Regions from separate parts of the Herminiimonas sp. GW821-FHT09C12 genome, predicted to be linked through region 3. Evidence: predicted binding sites of a transcription regulator. Region 3 holds the regulator's gene; each other region holds the start of a gene.
What was found. The regulator LexA, encoded in region 3, represses DNA repair genes until DNA is damaged. The targets are predictions, from matches to a motif close to ACTGTATNNNNATACAGT.
Positions count from the first base shown of each region.

Region 1: the regulator LexA is predicted to act here: its motif matches at 965-982, upstream of dinB (DNA polymerase IV).
Region 2: the regulator LexA is predicted to act here: its motif matches at 1,064-1,081, upstream of imuA (translesion DNA synthesis-associated protein ImuA).

Region 1 covers NZ_JBWKPC010000001.1:978,723-980,976, forward strand. Annotated here, with positions in the region: gene AC07N2_RS04615 (hypothetical protein) at 35-373, shown strand; gene AC07N2_RS04620 (hypothetical protein) at 563-808, shown strand; gene dinB (DNA polymerase IV) at 1,028-2,185, shown strand.
Region 2 covers NZ_JBWKPC010000002.1:1,078,426-1,080,679, reverse strand. Annotated here, with positions in the region: gene AC07N2_RS14915 (tetratricopeptide repeat protein) at 1-78, opposite strand, end outside; gene imuA (translesion DNA synthesis-associated protein ImuA) at 227-1,006, opposite strand; gene AC07N2_RS14905 (hypothetical protein) at 1,138-1,809, opposite strand; gene AC07N2_RS14900 (MlaD family protein) at 1,806-2,254, opposite strand, start outside.
Region 3 covers NZ_JBWKPC010000002.1:360,712-362,965, reverse strand. Annotated here, with positions in the region: gene rpsR (30S ribosomal protein S18) at 1-51, opposite strand, end outside; gene priB (primosomal replication protein N) at 67-360, opposite strand; gene rpsF (30S ribosomal protein S6) at 385-753, opposite strand; gene lexA (transcriptional repressor LexA) at 1,027-1,689, shown strand; gene AC07N2_RS11595 (RNA methyltransferase) at 1,719-2,254, opposite strand, start outside.

The DNA.
Region 1 (2,254 bases), on a different contig from region 3:
GCTACATCACTCTCAATCAAGCGAGGAATCACTTATGTATACATGGCTACTGCCCGCGGTAAAAGCGATCTTGCCGCATGTGGGCACGATCATCTCCGCGACCTTGCCGGTTTTCCAAAGCCGCAAGGTTGATGCGAATGCCGCAACGGAAGAAGCATTGTTGCAGCAACAAATTACGGAACTGCAAGAAGTTGCCTCGCATAATGCGGTGCACATCAAGGAATTGGCCGAGCAATTGCAGCAAATGGTAATCACGCTGGAGCAGGGTGTGATTGCCAATGAGCAGCGTTACAGGCGTTTGTCGCTATTGTCCGGTATTGCGTCTGTGTTGTCGATTGCGGCGATAGGTTTATGGTGGTTGGGCGCGCGTTGATGGTGCCAACATTGTGTCAGTTCTCACGTAGCAAGAATTGCCATGCGGCATTGCCAGTATATAAAAGATGAACTTCCAACAATAATGGCGGTCAGTAAGAAGACGTGCATCGCCGATTGATGTAATCGGTCAGGCACTTCTTGGGCGTATGCAATGTTCGCCTCCTTATTATTCAGCAAAGGACTTGCCATGATAAAACTACGTACAATTCTCGCTGGCACGGCAGTAGCCATGTTTTCGCAATTTGCAGCAGCCCAGCAGGCCCAAATATGTCCAGGTGCTATCGTCGTGCCAGCTGCGCAGGCACCATCTGATCCTAACGATCCAAGATATATTGATCAATCGCGCTTGAATTACACCGCTGATCCATTGGTTAAACGACGTATTGAAGCCAGCGGCGGAACACCCTGCATCACCCCAGCACCGACCAGATAATTTTCTGATTTGACTGATGCCTAAAAGGCGAGAGCGCGCAGGTGCTTTCGCCTTGTTTTATTTGCGGCCCATATTTGATGCTGGAGTGATGTTCCAGGCATGTGCTTCGCCATTCTCGCCTCTGCAGTTCTTTGAGTAAAAATCCCTTAGTAATTTACTGTGTATTTGTACAGTAAATGATATGCTGCTCAGCATCTTGTTTCATCCATCAAATTGTTCATGAGTAGTCAGCAAAGCCATATCGCTCATCTTGATATGGATGCCTTTTACGCTTCCGTTGAGTTACTGCGTTATCCCGAATTACGCGGTCAGGCTGTCGTGATCGGTGCAGGCTCCGCACATCAACCGGTATTGCAGGCCGATGGCACACGCAAGTATTCGCGCTTGCGTGATTATGCTGGGCGCGGTGTGGTGACGACCTCGACTTATGAGGCGCGTGCGCTAGGTGTGTTTTCTGGTATGGGTTTGATGAAGGTCGCGAAGCTGGCGCCGGATGCGATCCTGTTGCCGACGGACTTTACGGCGTATCGTCATTATTCAAAATTGTTCAAAACCGCAGTCAGCGCGATTGCGCCGAAGATGGAAGATCGTGGCATTGATGAAATCTATCTGGATCTTAACGACCAGACTGAGGATATTGCCATCGTCGCGCAGCGCATCAAGGATGCAGTCGTTGCGGCGACAGGTTTGTCCTGTTCGATAGGCATCGCACCTAACAAGTTGTTGGCGAAGATTTGCTCCGATCTTGAGAAGCCGAACGGTTTGACCATACTGACACAGGCCGATATTGCGACGCGCATCTGGCCTTTGCCTGCGCGCAAGATCAACGGCGTCGGCCCACGTGCGGCAGAAAAGCTGGCGGCATTGGGCTTGAACACCATAGAAGAATTGGCGCATGCAGATCCAGCCGTGCTGCATGCGCATTTCGGCCGTTCGTATGCCGATTGGTTGGGTCGGGTGTCGCACGGCATCGATGATCGTCCTATCGTTACTTATTCCGAGCCGAAGTCGATCAGCCGCGAAACCACGTTTGAAAAAGATCTACACGCCAAACGGGATCGTGAAGCGCTCGGTATTATCTTTACCCAGTTGTGTGTACGCGTGGCTGGCGATCTGGAGCGCAAGGGTTATGTCGGCCGCACGGTGGGTATCAAGTTGCGCTTTGCCGATTTTAAAAGCGTCACCCGCGATTTGACGCTGCCGACGTATACCGATGACGCGAGCGCGATCCGGCAGGCCGCCGGCGAATGCCTGAAGCGTATTTCGTTGAGCCAGGCGTTCCGTTTGCTGGGTGTGCGCGTCGGTACCTTGGCGAAAAAAGGCACATTGCCGCTGGAAGATACTGTTACTCAGGGCGAGTTATTCCGGGAAAACTAGCCTTTCTGATAATGGTTCATCTCCGCTGGGCGATCGGGTTGTGGAAAAAATGCTGCATTTTGGTGCATT
Region 2 (2,254 bases), 720 kb from region 3:
GTTTTGTCGCATCGTCGACATGTCGTCTACGACTAGTGCGCGCAATTTGGCAAGACGGCTATTGAGAATAGTGGCCATTATGGTGCGGAAAATAAGGATTCCTCATCATACGGCTATGTTTCTAGAGTTGCTACAAGAGAATGCTTTTCTTGCAAGTATCTGATTGCATTGCGCGATAGCGCGAATGTGCTGACTCGCCTCCCGTGGTGGGAGGCGAGTTGTACGCTTATACCGGCAGTGTTGCGCGGTGTCGGGCAGCCGTAGCGGCAAGAGCAGAATGCGCTACGGTATAGGATGGCATCGAGAAAACAGGTGGGCTTAGTGATCGTGCTACAGGTGGTGCGCTTACTTTGGATGATGCTGCAAGTGGCAACATCATAGGCTTGCTGTGAACCGGCCCACGACGCTTGATGATTTCGACAGACATGCGGCCGTCAGTCGCAGGCTGACACAGCATGCGTAATGGGGCCGGAGATGACTGGCTTTGGTCAGATAAAGGTCGGAACACAAAAGTCAAACCGTCATTGCCAGCTGCTAGCAGTTGCAGGCGACGTAAGTGATCCGGTCTCGCTTCCGGCAACCAGCACAGCAGAGCGCCGAAATCCACGCTTTGCATAGCTTGTTCGACGGCCCAGATTCTATCCATGGGTTTGTCTGCTTTGATCATGATGACATTCGAGAGATCGATGCCCAGATCAGCCAGCGATGCTGCGGAGGGAATATGTGGTGGCGCCAGCAGAATCACGGTTTTTCCAGCTTGCGTGAGCTGTCTCAAGACAGGGGCCAGCAAAAGCAATTCACCGACATCCGGGCGTGGCATCAGTAACTCAATCAAAACGGAGGAAGGCCAGCTGCCATTCGGCAATTCCTGATCCAGTGCGCGGTAGCCGGATGGGATAGCTTTGGCACGACGTGTTTCACTGTGGTCGTTGTACCAGACAGCCTCGGGCAATGAAGCGAAAATGGACTGTGCTGAAGCGGGAAGAGCGGATGCTAGTGCGGCCATAAAACCTCCAAATACTGATTGGGATAAGGCGTCAGCGAGTCGACGCATTACCAATATACTGTATATGCATACAGTATAAAAGGTTTTTTTGAGAATTCAGCTATTTGTAGCCAGATTGAAACTGGCTGGGATTATTTGTCTGTTCCTTCAACAAGTGCCATACGTCTACGCAGACGCTCCGCTTCAATACTATCCCCGGCTTGTTGCGCGCGCATGGCTTGTACACCTAGCCAAGCCAGTAAAGGACGACGCCATCCCTGAGCGGATGCAGTGTCTACCGCCAGCGTCAGTACAGCAGGCGTGGCACGGTTGGTGCGGAACAATACGCCAGCCGCGACCAGCCGGGAAAGTGGATCGTCTATGCTTTGCAAAGCAGCTGCAGCGGCGGTATCCGATGTTGCACCAGCTACTGTGCGATGCTGGGACGGCAGTGATGCGACATCCTGAGGCTGTATGCGTCCAGCCAGATAATCGGCATAAGCCCGTTCCGATGTTGGGGCGTCCTGCCGCAATTTTTCGAAACCGCTACATTCTTCAAGCACCAGACTGGCTACGCGACTGGCGCAACGAGTGAGTTCTACGCGCGCAAGCAGATCGATGCGGCCGGTGCGTGCTACTTCATTGCGGGCAAAAGCGAATTCCTGCTCTTCCGCGCGCGTATTGCCTGTCAGATAGGCGTTGGTAGCCAGATCTGTCGCACTTTTGGCATTCATTTGCCAGTCGGGCGCTGGTGTTCCGGCGCAAGCAGCCAGAAGTCCTGCGAGACTGGTGACTAGCAGCGTATTTAAGAGTCGTGATGTCATGGCAGGGTCAACTCCGTGTCGCGTGCAAATGGCCATTTGCGATTGATTTCGTTGACCAGTTGTTCTACCTTGCGCAAGCTGCGATCAACTTCTGCGCGCAGCGAGCCGAGGTCATTGGTCGCCGATTTGGCGTTGCCACTAATGACTTGTGCGTCGTTTAGTACCGCATCAACTTTCTTCAAGCTAGCTCTGGCTTCGCCCAACATGGCATTGAGTTGGACGATGGTGGCCTGGCTGTTACCGTCTTTGCCGAATACCTGATTGTCGGTCTTGAGCAGCAAGCCATCGACTTTGGCCAAAACAGCATTGGCGCGATCCAGCGTCGCTACCATTTTTTGCGCATCTTTTTCGTTGCCAAACAATGCGCCCAAGGCACCGTTCGGGCCGTTGAGTTTTGCTGTCATGCCTTGCAGATTCGTGAGGCTGGCATTGAGTGCAGAGTCGG
Region 3 (2,254 bases):
TTTGCGTTTTTCTTTGAGTTTGCTTTTGTCGAATTTTTTACCGAATGCCATTTTGGGCTCCTGTATCTAAATGTGGGTCTCGAAATCTGTGAGATGGAAAACAAGGCTTTTGCTGTTACGGCTCTTACGTGCCAGGAAACCAGTGAACTGATATGTTCCGCCTAATTCGGCTTGATTGAATCTGCCTGAAATTTCTCCCGCGGCAATCGCGGCAACTTCAAACTCGACCAATCGTGGAACACCTGCTTCCGTCTGTTGCGAACTGTGCAGCAAAACTGCTGACACAATCGGGACACCTGCCGGGGTGTAGCGCAAAATTTCACGCTCGGCGATGGTGGCTACAAACTGAAGTTGATTCACTCTCCTGATACGTCGTTGCAATAATTAGGCAGCAGGTGCCTCGGCGCGATGGCTCTTGGCAGCATCTTCCTTCTGCACAGCCTTCATCATTGGCGATGGCGCTGTTTCAGCCTTCTTCATTTTCACTGTCAGATGGCGCAGAACGGCATCGTTGAATTTGAAGCCGGTTTCGATTTCAGCCAGTGTTTCGCCGTCACATTCGATGTTCAGGCAGACGTAGTGGGCTTTAGCCAGTTTTTGGATCAGGTACGCCATTTGACGGCGGCCCCAGTCTTCCACGCGATGAACAACACCACCGCGTGCGGTGACGATGCCTTTGTAGCGTTCGATCATTGCAGGCACTTGCTCGCTTTGATCCGGATGGACGATAAATACGATTTCATAATGACGCATGTAAGCTCCTTTTGGACGGATTGAAGATTGCCCACCTCGGCGTCAAGACGAGTGTGGGAAGAGGAAAACCAGCAATCATACGCGTACGGGCCAGAAAACTCAACGCTTTCAAGCATTTATCGCAACCATCTGCACCGAATATGCAGTGATTTCATCCACATTTGAGCAAATCAGCTTGCATTTAGGCATGCACTGTATAAAAATACAGACTGTTTATATGAACAGTCCACGGCAACGTGCCTCCTCACGCGCCACTTCAAGCCAGGCTACGCAATGATCAAACTGACAGCACGCCAAGAGCAAATTCTGAATTTGATACGCGACGCGATCGAAAATACCGGTTTCCCGCCAACACGTGCAGAAATTGCAACAGAACTCGGCTTTCGCTCTGCCAACGCCGCAGAGGAACATTTACAAGCACTGGCACGCAAAGGCGCGATTGAAATTTCGCCCGGCACGTCACGCGGCATACGCTTACGCGACATGGGCAGCAATGGCGCGGAACGCTTCCCCGGCCGACAATTGGCCTTGCCACATCCAGCTTTAATGCAACTGAGCTTACCCTTAGTCGGGCGTGTGGCTGCCGGTTCGCCCATCCTGGCGCAAGAACATATCGAAGCGACCTACGACGTAGATCCTGCGTTGTTTTCAGCCAAACCTGATTTCCTGCTGAAAGTACGCGGCATGTCGATGCGTGATGCGGGAATTCTGGACGGCGACTTATTGGCGGTGAAAAAAATCGATGCTGCGAAAAATGGCCAGATCGTGGTTGCACGCCTGGGTGATGACGTCACAGTCAAGCGCTACAAGAAGTCTGGCTCCTTGATCGAGTTATTACCGGAAAACCCGGATTTCGAACCGATACGAGTCGATCTGTCGCGCGATGAATTTGCGCTGGAAGGTCTGGCAGTAGGTTTGATGCGTAGCTGGAACTAAAACCAAAGTTGAAACAAAAAATACCGGGCTTATCCGGTATTTTTTTGCTTTGCTAAAATCTGCTTCGCTATCCCGCGCAAGATATTTACTTCTTCCGTTTCCAGCTGCGTACGGGCAAACAAACGCTTCAGGCGCGGCATCAACTTCTTCGGATTATTCGCATCCAGAAAATCGATAGCTACCAACGCTTGCTCCAGATGTGCGTACATGCCGTCGATCTGCGTCATGCTCGCAGCTTCGCCCTGAAAACCGATATCCGTCGCCACGCGCGCATCTCCTACCGTTGCCATACGCGCCTCGTAAGCCAAAACCTGCACCGCTTGCGCCAGATTCAACGATGAATAATCCGGATTTGCTGGGATATTAATCAAGACATTGCACTTTTCCACAATTTCGTTCGGCAAACCGAAGCGCTCATTGCCAAAAACCACTGCCGCACGCAAAGATGTCTCTTCGACCAAGCGTGTCGCCAATACGCGCGGTGAAATGATAGGCGGTGAAAATTCACGCAAACGCGCCGTCACTGCCGCCGCATAGTTGCAATCTGTCAACGCTTCTTCAATCG